2 regions of the Mesorhizobium sp. M0659 genome follow, and region 1 is predicted to be linked to the other one. Evidence: predicted binding sites of a transcription regulator. Region 1 holds the regulator's gene; the other holds the start of a gene.

Region 1 (7,926 bases):
AAGGCGCCGAGGCAAGCGTCAGCGAACGCTCGCTGTTTGCCGATAGTCCCTATGCCGAGCCGCTGCCCCTCGCGCTGCCTGAGCCGCATCCCGGCGTCGCGCCTGCGCTGCCCGGTCACGCGTTGCCGGCGCAAGTCACAGCGCCCGGATCTATCGCCCGTCTGCGCAGACGGCTTCGCCGTCCGTCATGGCCCGCGCTCCGCCGCAGCCTTGCCGTGGCCGCCAACACGGAGCTCGACCGGGGCGTCGCCTTCCTGCTGGTGCCGGTTTTCCTGGCGGCCGGCGTCATCATTTATTTCTCGCTGGCCGGCGAGCCCGGCTTTGCGCAGCCAATCGCCATTGTGGTGCTGGCGACATGTTGCGCCCTCGCCACGCGATCGCGGCCGAGGACGCATCTGTTCTGCATGGCCGCGATGCTGTGCGCGCTCGGCGTCGTCGCCGCCAAAGTCGAGACTTGGCGCGCCGGAACGCAGATGCTCGGCTCCGAGATTCAGACACGGCTGACCGGCCGCGTCGTCAGTCTCGAACAGATGGAAAGCGGCCGCATCAGGCTGACGCTCGATGTGGTTTCGACCGCTTACCCCGAGCTGCGCTATGCCCCGGAGCGGGTCAGGCTCTCGGCGCGGACCGTTCCCGCCGATATGACCGCCGGCTCCCTGATCACCGGCTATGCCAGGCTGTTGCCGCCGACCGGTCCGGTGCGGCCGGAGAGCTACGATTTCTCCTTCGACAGCTATTTCACCGGTATCGGCGGCAGCGGCTTCTTTCTCGGCAATCCGAAAACCATTGCTACGCAGGGACCGCCGCCGCTGACCGCGCGGCTCTCCTCGGCAATCGAGAACGCGCGCGAAAACATTGCCGACCATATCAGGGGCAAAATCGGCGGCGCCGAAGGCGAGATTGCCGCGGCGTTGATTGTCGGGGTGCGCGCCGGCATCCCGGACGAGGTCAACGAAGCGATGCGGCGCACCGGCATCTACCACATCATCTCCATCTCCGGCCTGCACATGGCGCTGGTTGCCGGCACCATCATGGCGTTGCTGCGTGGCGCCTTTGCGCTGTTTCCCGATTTCTCTTCGCGCCGCCCAGTCAAGAAATATGCAGCAGTGGCAGCACTCGTCTCCATCGCCGCCTATCTCGTCATTTCAGGCGTCGTGGTTGCCGCCGAGCGCAGCTTCATCATGCTGGCGGTCATGCTTGTCGCCGTGCTGTTTGATCGCGCCGCACTCACCATGCGCAATCTGGCGATCTCCGCCATTGCCGTCATCCTGGTGTCGCCGCACGAGGTGGTCGGTCCCAGCTTCCAGATGTCGTTTGCTGCCACCGCCGCCCTTGTCGGCGCCTATGCCGGCTGGGCCGATTACCGCGCCGACAAGGTGAGAACGCCGCCGGCAAAGCGCTCCTTCGTCGGCTTCCTGTCGCGAAAATTCGCGCTGGCCATGGGCGGCCTCGCCATGACCTCGATCATCGCCGGCAGTGCAACCTTGCTGTTCGCCATCTGGCATTTTCAGCGTGTGTCGCCGCTCAGCCTGATCGCCAATCTGGCCGTGATGCCGATTGTTTCGTTGATCGTCATGCCTTTTGCCGTGCTCAGCGCACTGGCGATGCCGTTCGGCGCCGACGGGCCGTTCCTCTATGTGATGGGCAAGGGTCTGATGGCGATGATCGCTATATCGGCCTGGATTTCCGAGCGCTCGCCGGTCGACGCCGTCGGGCTGATCTCCATCCGCTCGGTGCTGTTGGTGGCGGTCGCCCTCGTCATCGCCACCATGGCCACCACCTGGCTCAGGTTGGCGGCCGTGCCTTTCGCGCTGGCCGGCCTGTTGACGGTGCCGCAGGTGCTTACGCCCGACGTGCTCATATCCGAGGATGCGCATCTGGTGGCCATGCCGACCGGTGGCGGCGAACTCGCCCTCAACCGCGAACGCTCCAACGAATTCACCACGGACAATTGGAAACGGGCGCTGCGGGCCGAAACCATTATCCCACCTGAGATTTTCGAGTCAACAGATACGCGGTTCGATCTCGATCCGCTCGATCTGCCGCCCGGCTCGCCCTTCTATTGCACCGGCGATCTCTGTATCGCCCGGCACCCTTCCGGAGCCATTGTAGCGCTTGCGAAAGACCGCAAGACGGCGCGGCCGGCCTGTGCCTTCGCGAGCCTGATCGTCATCGATGACGCCACCGCCTACAATCCGTGCCGCGACCCGCTGGTGCTGGTCGTGACGAAGAAACAGCTGGCCCGCGACGGCAGCGCCGCCGTCTTCTTCGATCCGCAATCGGCAGCTGCAGCGCCAACCATCCGCTTCGCCGTCGACAAGCCGTATCGCCCCTGGCACGAGCAACGCCGCTTCTCCCGCGAAGCGCGCGGCCTGCCGCCCTACAACCAGCGTGAAAAGTACAAACCCAAGCCGGCTCAGTAGCGCCGGATCAATCCGACAAGCTTGCCCTGCACCTTCACCCTGTCCGGTCCAAAAATGCGGGTCTCGTAGGCCGGGTTGGCGGCTTCCAGGGCGATCGAGGCGCCCTTGCGGCGGAAGCGTTTCAGGGTCGCTTCCTCATCGTCGACCAACGCCACCACGATCTCGCCGGGGCTGGCTGTGTCGGCATTGCGGATGATGACCGTGTCGCCATCGAAAATGCCGGCCTCGATCATCGAATCGCCCTTGACCTCGAGCGCGTAGTGTTCGCCGCCCATGATCATATCGGGCGGCACCGAGATCGAATGGGTCTGATGCTGGATGGCGTCGATCGGCACGCCGGCGGCGATGCGTCCCATAACCGGGATTGAAATCGCGGAAACGGCATCGTCATTGCCGGCCGACATCGAACGCGACGGCGAGCCCGGCTTGATCTGGCGGCCGAGACCGCCTTGGCCCATCGCGCCTTGTCCTTGGCCGCCTTGCCCTTGGCCGGTTTGACCAAGACTGCCCTGAATGACGCTCGGCGAAAACTTCCTCGCCGCATTGAGGCCTGGTGCGATCGAGTCGGGCAGCCGCAGCACTTCCAGCGCGCGCGCCCGGTTCGGCAGCCGGCGAATGAAACCGCGCTCCTCAAGCGCCGTGATCAGGCGGTGGATGCCGGACTTGGAGGCGAGGTCAAGCGCTTCCTTCATCTCGTCGAAGGACGGCGGGATTCCGCTCTCCTTCAGGCGTTCATGGATGAACATCAGAAGCTCATGTTGTTTGCGCGTCAGCATCGCGGCCCCCAGGGGTTCTGAAACCAGAATCAAAAAAACAAACCCAGAACAAACACTATCTGTTCCAGTTGTGTTCCGCAACCTTTTAAAGTTTAATGAATGTGTTGACGTTTTGTTCAGCGTAACGTTCGGCACCGCGAGCGGCGCTCGTAGTCGTTGGCCGGCAACGGGGTGAAACGAAGACAAAGTGCCCTGCGTCGTCGGCTACGATCGCCGCTTCCTTTTCGGACGGGGCTGCGCAGCATCCGCGCCGGGTTCACTCTGGGCATAGACCTGCATCGTGTAGCCGATGTGAGCGGTCATCAGAGTTTTCGCACGTTCGACGTCGCGATCGAGGGCCGCTTCCATCAGGGCGGTATGGTGTTCGATCGCGACGGCGTCGCGCAGGGCCGCCACGGCCTTCCGGTGTCCATCCGTGCGGCCGGCGGCGGCGCGCAGCGTCGGGGCCAGACCCAGAAAGCGGTGATGGCGATGCAATTGGTCGGAAATCGTCGCATTGAAGCGCAGCAGCCAACTGGATGTCGCGGCACTGAGCAGCGCCGCATGGAAGGCATCGTGTTTTTCGTACCACGCGTCGACCGCATCATCCGATGGATCGTCGAGAACAGACCCGCACCGTGAGAGACGATAGTGGGCTGCAACGACCGCGTCTTCCCACTCGCGGTCGCCCTTCTCGACCGATTCCACCAGCAGGGGCAGTTCGACCACCAGCCGCGCACGCGCCAGATCCTCGAGCTCCGCCCGAGAGACGGGAGCGACCGCAAACCCACGGTTGCTGATGGCGGTCACAAGCCGTTCCGCATCCAGCCGCGACAGCGCCTCGCGCAACGGCGTCCAGCCGATGCCGTAGGTGTTGCGCAGCGTGCTCAGCTTCAACGGCGCGGCAGGCGCCAGCCGGGTCGCAAGAATATCGCGCCTGAGCAGGCGATAGGCCACTTCCGTCTTCGAGGTCTGCTCGTCATCCAGCATCGTGATCCATCAGACATAAACGCTCGGCGGATCATTATATATCAAAGTCTTTCAATGGGTGAATTATATAATGTTTGACAGCTCAAGGGCGACCACTCAAGATCGCCGGCATGTTTGGGCGGCAGGCTCCGCCGCGCGCGTTTGTCCATGGAAGGGCGCCGGATCATGAGCACGACACCCGATCTCGCTACAATCGAAGCAATGGATGCCGCCGATCCGCTGCGCTCCATGCGTGAACGCTTTGTCTTGCCGCAAGGCGTGATTTATCTCGACGGCAATTCGCTGGGTGCCGCGTCACCAGCCGTCTTCAGCGAATTGCAACAGGCCGCCACGCAGGAATGGGCGCAGGACCTCATTCGCGCCTGGAACACGGCTGGCTGGTTCAACATGCCGGTGGAACTGGGAGATCAGCTCGGACGACTGATCGGCGCGGCTGACGGGCAGACGGTGGTCTGCGACACAACCTCGATCAACATCTACAAGCTGCTGCACGCCGCGCTCGGCATGCGGCCGAATCGGTCGGTCATCGTTGCCGAGGGCGACAGTTTCCCGACCGACCTCTACATGGCCGAAGGCGTCGCCTCGACCCGGCCGGGAACGCGGCTGCGGCTGGAGGGCGTCGACGCGGCCGCAATCGAGGAGCTGATCGACGACAGCGTTGCCGTCATCCTGGTCAACCACGTAAACTACAAATCCGGCCAGTTGCGCGACATGGCGGCGCTGACGCGCAAGGCACATGACGCCGGCGCGCTGATCATCTGGGACCTCTGCCACACCGCCGGCGCCTTGCCGGTCGAACTCGACCGTGCCAATGCCGATTTCGCTGTCGGCTGCACCTACAAATACCTCAATGGCGGCCCGGGCTCGCCGGCCTTCATCTACGCGGCCGAGCGCCACCATGGTGATATCAGGCAGCCGCTCAGCGGCTGGTGGGGCCATGCGCGGCCCTTTGCCTTCGAGCAGGGCTTTGCCGTCGGCAGCGGGATCCGCCGCTTCCTGTGCGGAACGCAGCCGGTGCTGTCGATGCGGGCGCTCAAGGGCGCGCTCGATATCTGGAACGACGTCGACATGGCGGCGGTGCGCAGAAAAAGCATCGCACTGACCGACCTGTTTATCCAGCTCGTCGAAGCCAGATGCGGCGCCTACGGCCTTGAACTCGAAAGCCCGCGCGACGGCAGCCAGCGCGGCAGCCAGGTGTCGTTCCTCCACCCGCATGGCTACCAGGTGATGCGGGCGCTGATCGAGCGCGGCGTGATCGGCGATTTTCGGGCGCCGTCGACCATCCGTTTCGGCTTCACGCCGCTCTATGTCGGTTATGGCGATGTCTGGCAGGCGGTCGAAGCGCTGGAGGATATTTTGCGCACCGGCGCCTGGCAGGACGCCCGCTTCGCGGTGAAGACCGCGGTTACGTGAGAAACTAGAGCAATTTCAGGAAGTGTGAAGCGGTTTTCCGTCCGAAATTGCGTCAATCAAAGAGCTAGAGCATTTCGCCGTTTCCGTTAAACGGTGAAATGCTCTAGAGCCGGGTGCGGACCGTCCAGAGCTCCGGAAACAGCACGACCTCCAGCATCTTCTTCAGATAGGAGGCGCCTGAGGTGCCGCCCGTGCCGCGCTTCAAGCCGATGATGCGCTCGACCGTGGTGACGTGGTTGAAGCGCCAGCGGCGGAAATAATCCTCGAAGTCGACCAGCTTCTCGGCCAGTTCGTAGAGCATCCAGTAGCGCTGCGGGTCGCGGTAGACGGTTTGCCAGGCAGCCAGCACTTCTTCGTTCTCGACGCGCGTCTCGCGCCAGTCCGTGCGACTGGCGTCGGCGCCGATGTCGAAGCCATTGCGCGCCAAAAGCAGAAGCGCCTCATCATAGAGCGACGGCGTGGCCAGGATGGCTTCCAGCCTGTCCGTAAGGTCGGGCCGGTGCTTGTGCGGCCCGAGCATGGCAAGGTTGCGGTTGCCGGCCATGAACTCGATAGCGCGGTACTGCCACGACTGGAAGCCCGAGGATTGGCCGAGCGCGTCGCGAAACTCGGTGTATTCGCTTGGCGTCATCGTGCGCAGCACGTCCCAGGCATTGTTGAGCTGCTCGAAGATGCGCGCGACGCGAGACAGCATCTTGAAGCTCGGTTCGAGGCGGTCGGCGCGGATAGAGCGGATCGCGGCGCCGATCTCGTGTAAAGCGAGCTTCATCCACAATTCCGATGTCTGATGCTGGATGATGAACAGCATCTCGTCATGGGCCGAAGACAGCGGCGCCTGCGCATCGAGCACCTTGTCCAGCTGCAGATAGTCGCTGTAGGACATCCGCTCCTTGAACGACATCTGCGCGCCATCGGACGCCGGATCGTGCGGCTTAATCAATTGCTCTTCTCCGCGCGCAACCGGAAGCGCTGGATCTTGCCGGTCTGGGTTTTGGGCAAGGCGTCGATGAACTTCACCGAACGCGGATATTTGTAGGGCGCGATCGTTGCCTTGACGTGGTCCTGCAGGCGTTTGACGGTCAATGCGTCCGGCGAAACACCTTGCACAAGCACGATATGCGCCTCGACGATCTGGCCGCGTTCACCGTCCTCGGCGCCGGTCACCGCGCATTCGGCGACGTCGGGATGCGAGAGCAGCGCCGCTTCGACCTCGGGGCCGGCGATGTTGTAGCCGGCGCTGACGATCATGTCGTCGGAACGCGCGGCGAAGTGGAAGAAGCCATCCTCGTCCTGCGTGAACGTATCGCCGGTGAGATTCCAGCCGTCGCGGACATAGTCCTTTTGCCTGGCATCGGCCATGTAGCGGCAGCCGGTCGGGCCGCGCACCGCCAGCCGGCCAGTAGAGCCGCGCGGCAACTCCCGCATCTCGTCATCGACGATGCGTGCCTGATAGCCGCCGACGGGTTTGCCTGTGGAGGCCGGCTTCATGTCGTCGAAGCGGTTGGAGATGAAGATATGCAGCATCTCGGTGGCGCCGATCCCATCGAGGATCGGCTTGCCGGTCTTCTCAGTCCATTCCTCGAAGACAGGCGCCGGCAGCGTCTCGCCCGCCGAAACCGCGACGCGCAGCGAGGACAGGTCAGCGCCTTGATCCATGGCCTTGAGCATGGCCCGATAGGCGGTTGGAGCGGTGAAGGAAATGGTCGCTTTGTAGGTCTCGATGATGTGGATCATGTTGGGTGGCGTCGCCTGTTCCAGCAACGTCGCCGCGGCGCCGAAACGCAGCGGGAAGATGGCGAGCCCGCCAAGACCGAAGGTAAAGGCAAGGGGCGGGGAGCCGACGAAGATGTCGTCGGGCGTCACCTCCAGGATTTCGCGGGCATAGGCGTCGGCGACGATCAGCAGGTCGCGGTGGAAATGCATCGTCGCCTTCGGCACGCCGGTGGTGCCGGAGGTGAAGCCGAGCAGGGCGACATCGTCGCGGCCGGTGTTGACGGCAGTGAAGGTGACCGGCTTGTCGAGGGCGGCGCGGTCGAGTTCCGCGTCATGGTTGGCCGTGCCGTCGAAGCCAATGACCTGCTTGAGATACGCACTGCCCTTGGCGCAGGCGGTCATCTCGTCCATCAGCCTTGTATCGCAAAGCGCAACCGTGATTTCCGCCTTGTCGACGATCTTGGCGAGTTCGCCGGCGCGCAGCATCGGCATGGTGTTGACGACCACCGCGCCAACCTTGGTGGCGGCCAGCCAACAGGCGACCATGGCCGGGTTGTTGGCCGAGCGGATCAGCACCCGGTTGCCCGGCTTGACGCCATAATTCTCGACCAGGGCATGGGCGAGCCTGTTGG
Region 2 (7,926 bases), on a different contig from region 1:
TTCACCTTGAGCCGCGCCGGGTTGAAGATGTTCTGGAAATAGGTCAGCCACAACGCCTCGGTGTCGTCCTGATCGGGTGCATCGCCCTTGGCCGCACCCGGGCCGATCGCCAGCCTTTCGCCATTCCAGTCGGCGGAGGCATAGGGCGTCAGGACGGTCCAGCGCATGCCGGTGAACCGCCGGACGAAGAAATCCGCGTTGCGCTCGACAATGAAATGCTCCGGCTCGAACCAGGCGACGTAGCGCTCGTCCTCGCCGTAGCCGATCTTCCGGAAGCGTACGAAGGCATGCATCTTATGGCCGTCGCGCCGCACCGCCTTTTCCATGGCTTCGAGCCGCCTGGTGTCGGGATCGGATGCGATCGCCAGCAGTTTCGGCTCGGTGCGCAGGCGCCAAAGCATCCAGTAGAGAAAGGCAAACCGGCCGGGGTCGGAGTGGCAGAAGGCGGTTTCGGCATGGGCGATGAACTCGCGCGGGACGGTAAGCTGCGCGCCCTCTGGCACCGCCGGCAAGGCATCTCGAGGATCATTGGCGTCGGACCCGACACCCCAACTAATATCCTCAGGCCGGACCTCATTCAGCGTCAGACGCCGTGCCGCATCGCGCCAACCGGCGAAATCGGTCTGGCTCGCTAGCCGGACAGTGTATCGGGCAAGGTCGAGCTGGGCCGGCTGCATGGTCAAAACAGCGACAGTTGTTCGCAGGACTTTACGATCGTATCGCGCAGGCCTGTCTTGTCGGTGAGTCCGCCCGGCGACCAGCCTTCGGCGATGATGAAGGGCCTCAGCTTGGCGATCGAATGGCAGATCCGTCCGACATCTTCCAGCCGCATACGTCGGTGGCGGCGGGTTTCAAGGATCTTCGCCACCACCTTGGTGCCCAGACCCGGAACCCGCAGCAGCGCTTCCCGATCGGCGCGGTTGATGTCGACGGGAAACCTCGCCCGATTGCGCAAAGCCCAGGCGAGCTTGGGGTCAATGGCGAGATCGAGCATGCCGTCGCTGCTGCCGGCGAGGATTTCCGGCTGCGAAAAGCCGTAGAAGCGCATCAGCCAGTCGGCCTGATAGAGCCGGTGCTCGCGCATCAGCGGCGGTTTCTGGAGCGGCAGCGACGATGACGAATCCGGGATCGGGCTGAAGGCGGAGTAATAGACGCGCCGCAGATGGTAGCTGCCATAGAGCCGCGCACTGGAGTGCAAGATACCGTCGTCGGATGTCTTGTCGGCGCCGACGATCATCTGCGTCGACTGACCTCCGGGCGCAAAGCGTTCGCGCTTCTTGGTCCGCAACGTCGGCTCGGCCTTTTCCTCCATCTTCCGGCGCAGGTTCGCCATGGAAAGCCGGATCGTTTGCGGCTTCTTCTCCGGCGCTAGTTTCTTCACGCCCTCATCGGTCGGCAGTTCGACATTGATAGACAGCCGGTCGGCGTAGAGCCCGGCCTGCTCGACCAGTTCGGCCGAGCTTTCCGGAATGGTCTTCAGATGAATATAGCCGGAGAATTTTTCGTCCAGCCGCAGCCGCCGCGCCACTTCCACCATTTCGGCCATGGTCTCGTCGGGCGAACGGATGACGCCGGAGGACAGGAACAGGCCTTCGATGTAGTTGCGCCGATAAAAGTCCATGGTCAGCTTCACCACCTCGTCGATGCTAAAGCGGGCGCGGCGCACATTCGATGACGAGCGGTTGATGCAGTAGCTGCAATCGTAAATGCAGAAATTGGTGAGCAGGATTTTCAGGAGCGAAATGCAGCGGCCATCCGGCGCGTAGGAATGGCAGATGCCCATGCCTTCCGTGGAGCCGATACCGCCGGATTGGAGCGAATCCTTCTTCGCCGAGCCGGACGAAGCACAGGAGGCGTCGTATTTGGCGGCGTCAGACAGGATTGCCAGCTTTTCACGGACGGTGGGCGCGCTCATCTGTTCATGATATGTTCTTGAAGGCTGCAGCGCCACCTCATTTGATGCAGGCGGCGAAAAAGTGATCGCCGCCCGCCGTCAGGGCAATCAGAGACCGTTTCGAAATTCGCTCTGGCGAGTCATATGGTGGTGGTTTCGAGAACCGAAGCGCAGCGGACATTTGGTCCGTGAGCATCGGAAGCGCAGAAACCACCATCGATGGCCGCCGGAGTAGAATTTCGAAACGGTCTCTCAGACCTCGTGCAGGTAGAGGTGGTAGTCCAGCTCGCTCACCGTACGCGCGACGCGCAGATACTCCGACTGCTTGATCGCCACGAAGGTGCGATGCAGATCCTCGCCAAGCGCCTCTTTCAGGAAGCTCGAGGCCCGCGCCGCCTCGATCGCGGCGCGCCAGTCGACCGGCATGGTCGTGCGCGTGACAGCGGCTTCATAGCCATTCCCAGTGGTTTCAGGGCCGGGGTCGAGGCCTTCGTCCAGACCCTTGATGATGCCGGCCAGCACCGTTGCCGCGATCAGGTAGGGATTGGCGTCGACGCCCGACGGCCGGTGCTCGATGCGCCGGTTCTTGGCGTCGCCGGCCGGCACGCGCAGCGCCACCGAACGGTTGTTGACGCCCCAGGTCGGCGCCACCGGCGCATAGGACTGCGAGACGAAGCGCCGCCAGGAATTGGCGTGCGGCGCAAACACCAGCATCGATTCGGCCATGGTCTGGATCAGCCCGCCGAGCCCCTGCAGCAGCGGCAGCGACCAGCTTTCGCCGCCGGCTTCGGCAAAAACGTTGCGGCCGTTCTTGTCCTGCAGCGAAACATGGAAATGCATGCCGGAGCCGGCATATTTTTCGATCGGCTTGGCCATGAAGCAGGCGGTAACACCATGGCGGCGCGCCTGCGCCCGCACCAGCCGCTTCAACATGACGAGGTCGTCGGCCGCCCGCATGACATCCTTGCGATAGTTCAGCGTCAGCTCGTACTGGCCGGGCGCGTATTCGGAAATCACCGTTTCGGCCGGAATGCCTTGCGCCTTAGCCGCGGCATAGATGTCGGAAAACAGCGGCTCCATGCCGTGCAGATGGTCGACGGAATAGACTTCCGTCTTGGCCGAGCGGCGGCCGTCGAGCACGGCGTCCGCCGGCTTTACCTTGCCGTCGGCGTCACGCTCATTGGCAAGCAGGAAAAATTCGAGTTCGAAGGCGCCGGCGGGATAGAGGCCCTTGGCCGCCAAGATGTCGACCTGCCTGGCCAGCGCCAGCCGTGGGTCCGACGACATAGGCTGTCCCTCGAGATGGTACATCGCCATCAGCAACTGGCCGCGCGGCGGGTTCGTGCCGTAAAGCGGCACCAGCGTGCCGGGGATCGGCCATGCCCTGAGATCGCCGTCTCCAGTCGTCCAGATCAGCCCGGTTTCGTGCACATCCTCGCCGGTGATGTCGAGGCCGAGGATCGAGATCGGCATGTGGCGGCCGCCCTCGAAGATGCTTTTCAGCTCATGCCGGCGCACGATCTTGCCGCGGCCGACCCCGTTGGCGTCGGTCAAGACGATATCGAAGGCTTCGATTTCGGGATGGGCGTCGAGAAAGGCTTGCGCCTCGGCGGGCGTCGAGCCCGAAGGTGAAGTCATGATTAGTGTACTCGAGTTTGGCTTGGCAGCTTGTCTCATGCCGTCAGCCTTGCCGCAACCGTGGCGAAGGCGGTGATCAGCCGGTTGACCTGGGCGCCGGTGGTGGCCGGCGAGATCAGCATCATGTTGTGAAAGGGCGCGATCAGCACGCCCTGGTTGACCAGCGCGACATGGATAGCCGCCTCAAGCTCCGGCGCATGGGCAGTCTCGGCTTCGGCGCTATTCCTGAGCGGGCCAGGGGCGCAGACGAACTCGACGCGGGCGCCGACGCGGGCGACATGCCAGGGCAGATTGTAGCGATCGATGACGCCGGTCAGCCCGGCATCGAGCCGCAGGGCGAGGCGATCCATCCGGGTATAATTCTCCTGCGTCATCACCTCTTCGAGCGTTGCGCGCATGGCTGCGAACTGCAGCGGGTTCGCCGACAGCGTCGTGCCCATGCCGGAATAGCCCGGCTCCTTGGTCCGATTGTAGTCGGCATAGCGCGAGGCGACCTCGTCGCTCATGCCCCACACGCTTGCCGACACGCCACCGGCGATCGGCTTGCCCAGCACGAAAAGGTCGGGCTGCAGTCCGAATTTTCTGGTGTAGCCCCCTGGGCCGGTCGAGATGGTGTGGGTCTCGTCGATCAGCAGCAGCGTTCCGGCCGCGCGCGTCAGTTTGCGCAACGCGTCGTGAAAACCCGGATCGGGCAGCACCATGCAGGAATTTGTCAGCACCGGCTCGGCGATGACGCAGGCGACATCGCGGTCGGCGAGCGCCGCTTCCAGTGCAGCAACATCGTTGAATTCGATGACCTTCGCCATCCTGGTCAGGTCGCGGAATTCGCCCGCCAGGCCCGGCCGGTTGACAGCTTTGCCGTCGACCAGCCGCACCATCGTCTCGTCGACCGAGCCGTGATAGCAGCCGTTGAAGACCAGGATCTTTTCCCGACCGGTGATAGCGCGGGCAACACGCAGCGCGAAGCGGTTGGCGTCGGTGGCGGTGCTGGCGATCTGCCAGAACGGCAGACCGAAACGCTGTGTGAGCAGTGGCCCGATGGCCAGCGCATCTTCCGAAGGCAGCATATAGGTCAGGCCGCGCCCGGCCTGGCGGCGGATGGCGCGCGCCACCGGCGGCGGCGAATGGCCGAACATCGAGCCGGTGTCACCGAGGCAGAAATCGTCGAGCCTGTTGCCGTCGATATCCGTGATGGCGGCGCCCTTGGCGCTTTCGACCAGGATCGGGAATGGCGTCGGCCAGTCGTTCATCCAGTGCATCGGCACACCGCCGAAGAAGCCTGGCAGGCCGTTACCGACCTTGGCCTGCGATTTCGGCCGCGCCTTGCGGAAGGTGTTCGCCTCGCTTGTCCGCAATGCAGCGATGCGGTCACGGCTGATACCGCCAATGGACGCCTTTGAACTGTTCGTGCTGTACATGAAATCCCTCTCGGCCGGCACACTACCCAATTGGCGACGGCAACCGCAATTGGCCGTGTTGGTGCGCTGCATTGGGTCAGCAGCAAGTTCGGCAGACTTGACCTTCCGGCGCAGTCGGGCGCCAATGCGATCGGGTCTGTGGTTTGGGGAGAAAAATGCGGACGATCATCTGCGCTATTGCGCTACTCTTGTCGGCCGCTGCGGCTTCCGCATCGGGCGGCGTCTGGTGTTCCGTCGATGACAAAGCGGTGCAATTCGAGGTCGGCGCCGGGGTCACCAGAGGTATGGGCGGCCCGACCTTCAATTTTCGCGGCGATCTCGAGATACTTGGCCGGCCGGAAGGCGACAGTCTGCGCAAGACCGTCTTCGAGGATTCCGACCTCACCCAGTACTGGCTGGACGACAAGGAGTTGCGGCTGAACGTCTACCACGAGCATCAGCTCGGAGATAAATTCAACTCTGTCGAACTGACGATCCTGACCAAGACCAGTGACGAGGGCGTCTATGACGGCCGGTACACGCTTGCCGTCTACGACAACGCCGCCGACACGGAACAGGACGGCAAGCCGAAAGAATTGACCGGCAAGGTGTCGTGCGGAGCCGAATAGGTCACGCCGAGATATCGATGACGCCGCAGTCGCCGGCGGCACTGCCGAAGGCGACCCGGCGCTCTTCCTTGTCCCACATCATCGCGGTGATGGCGCCCATGCCCGGGCGGCGCAACAGCACCTCTTTGGCATCGGTAAAGCGCACCGCCATGACCATGCCGTCATCATAGCCGACGGCGACGACATCCTGGCTCGGATGGCAGGCAACCGATGTCACCATGGCGTTGCCGCGCGTGCCGAGCTCCAGCGGCGCCTTGCCCATCGGGCCGTCCTTGCCCGAAAACGGCCAGACGATCGCCGCCGGCGCGCCGGAACTCGCCAGCCACTTGCCCTTCACGCTCCACGACAGGCTTTTGACCTTGCCGGGATAGCCGGTCATGCGCATGTGCTTGCCGTCGGCGAGCTTCCAACCATGCAGCGCGTTTTCCTGCATGGTGGTGACGAGGAAGGCGCCATCCGGCGAGAAGGTCACGCCGGTATGGGCGCCGGCCCATTCCAGCTCCACCGGTCTGCCCTCGGCGGCCGGGAAATGCAGCGTCGCGCCATTGTAGCGGGCGACGCCGAAGCGCATGCCCTTGGGGGAGAAGGCCAGCCCCTCGACCGAACGTGGATGGGCAAACTCTTTGGTCTTGCCGTCGGCAAAGCGCACGAACGCAGTCTTGCCTGTGGCATAGGCGATAGCGCCTTGCGGCCCGGCGGCGACGCTGGTGATCCACTTCTTGCCGGCGCTGGCGAGTTCGCTGACATTGCCGCCGGCGGCAACGGCAAAAATCTTGCCGTCCTCGCCGCCGGTGATCAGGCGGTCGTTGGCGGCGTCATGGAACGTGGAGAGCAGGCCGTCATTGGCCTGAATTGTCTTGTGGCCGTTGTCGAGCCTATGAACTGTCCCATCGGCGAGCGCAAAATGCGGCACGTTGTCGAGGAAGACGGCGGCAAGGCAGTGACCTTCCAGGTCGAGGGGAGCAACTGTGGGCATCAGGACCATTCCAATGAAGCTGTCACCACTCCCGGGAAGCCACTGAGGCGGCCAGGCCTGGCGTCAACCTTCTCCCCTTGTGGGAGAAGGTGGATCGGCGCGCAGCGCCGAGACGGATGAGGGGTGTTGGACGGATCACCGTCGGTGCCGAGCTGGAGCACCCCTCATCCGACCTCGCTTCGCGAGGCCACCTACTCCCACAAGGGGAGAAGGAAGAGCGGGCAGCGCTAGCGCCATAGAGTCCGGAAATCAAGCCGCCTGGCAGGCGTCAAAGCTCTTCTTCAGCCGTTCGGCGTCAAGCTCGCGGCCGATGAACACCAGCCGGCTCTCATGCTTTTCGCCGTCTTTCCAGGCGCGCTGGTGGTCGCCTTCGATGATCATGTGCACGCCCTGGATGACATAGCGCTCGTCGTCGCCCTTGAGCGCGATGATGCCTTTCAGCCGCAGGATGTTGGGACCTTCCATCTGAGTGATCTTCTCGATCCACGGGAAGAATTTCTTCGGGTCCATCTCGCCGCCGCGCAGCGACACCGACTGCACGGTCACGTCATGGATGTCGGAGGGATGCGCGTGATCGTGATGATGATGGTCGTGATCATGGTCGTGGTGATCGTGGTCGTGGTGATCGTGGTCGTGATCATGGTGGTCGTGATCATGATCGTGCGCCTCGAGAAAATGGGGATCGTTTTCCAATGCGCGCGACAGGTCGAAGGCGCCGCGGTCGAGCACTTCCGACAGCGCCACGCCGGCGCGCGTGGTGCGGTGGATCCTGGCCGCCGGGTTGATGGCGCGGATGGTGGCTTCGACCTTGGCCAGCTCTTCGGGCGTCACCAGATCGGTCTTGTTCAGCACGACAACATCGGCGAAGGCGATCTGGTCCTCGGCTTCCTTGGAATCCTTCAACCTGAGCGGCAGGTGCTTGGCGTCGACCAGGGCCACGACAGCGTCGAGTTTGGTCTTGGAGCGCACGTCGTCGTCCATGAAGAAGGTCTGCGCCACCGGCACAGGATCGGCGAGGCCGGTGGTCTCGACGACGATGGCGTCGAAGCGGCCGGGACGGCGCATCAGGCCTTCGACGACGCGGATCAGGTCGCCGCGCACCGTGCAGCAGACGCAGCCATTGTTCATTTCGTAGATTTCCTCGTCGGATTCCACGATCAAATCATTGTCGATGCCGATCTCGCCGAATTCATTGACGATGACGGCATAACGCTTGCCATGGTTTTCCGACAGGATGCGGTTGAGCAGCGTCGTCTTGCCGGCGCCGAGATAGCCGGTGAGAACGGTCACGGGGATTTGCGTCTGTGCTTCGCTCATATCTTGCCTCGAAATGGCTGGGCCACGGAATTGCGGGCCGCAAGAAGGGATTGTTGGCCTGATATAGGATGTGTG

Evidence for each region. Region 1 encodes LexA, which represses DNA repair genes until DNA is damaged. Its sites were predicted from a motif close to TGTTCNNNNTGTGTTCNG; they were not measured.
Region 2: the regulator LexA is predicted to act here: its motif matches at 1,917-1,934, upstream of NKI31_RS20430 (putative DNA modification/repair radical SAM protein).

Annotation. Positions count from the first base shown of each region.
Region 1 covers NZ_JAMYPY010000022.1:52,699-60,624, reverse strand. The annotation lists gene NKI31_RS26500 (ComEC/Rec2 family competence protein) at 1-2,423, shown strand, start outside; gene lexA (transcriptional repressor LexA) at 2,417-3,199, opposite strand; gene NKI31_RS26490 (GntR family transcriptional regulator) at 3,404-4,168, opposite strand; gene kynU (kynureninase) at 4,334-5,581, shown strand; gene kynA (tryptophan 2,3-dioxygenase) at 5,685-6,521, opposite strand; gene NKI31_RS26475 (AMP-binding protein) at 6,518-7,926, opposite strand, start outside.
Region 2 covers NZ_JAMYPY010000013.1:27,256-35,181, forward strand. The annotation lists gene NKI31_RS20425 (UdgX family uracil-DNA binding protein) at 1-677, opposite strand, end outside; gene NKI31_RS20430 (putative DNA modification/repair radical SAM protein) at 680-1,915, opposite strand; gene NKI31_RS20435 (glutamine synthetase family protein) at 2,147-3,532, opposite strand; gene NKI31_RS20440 (aspartate aminotransferase family protein) at 3,568-4,950, opposite strand; gene NKI31_RS20445 (hypothetical protein) at 5,106-5,558, shown strand; gene NKI31_RS20450 (WD40 repeat domain-containing protein) at 5,560-6,534, opposite strand; gene NKI31_RS20455 (CobW family GTP-binding protein) at 6,784-7,851, opposite strand.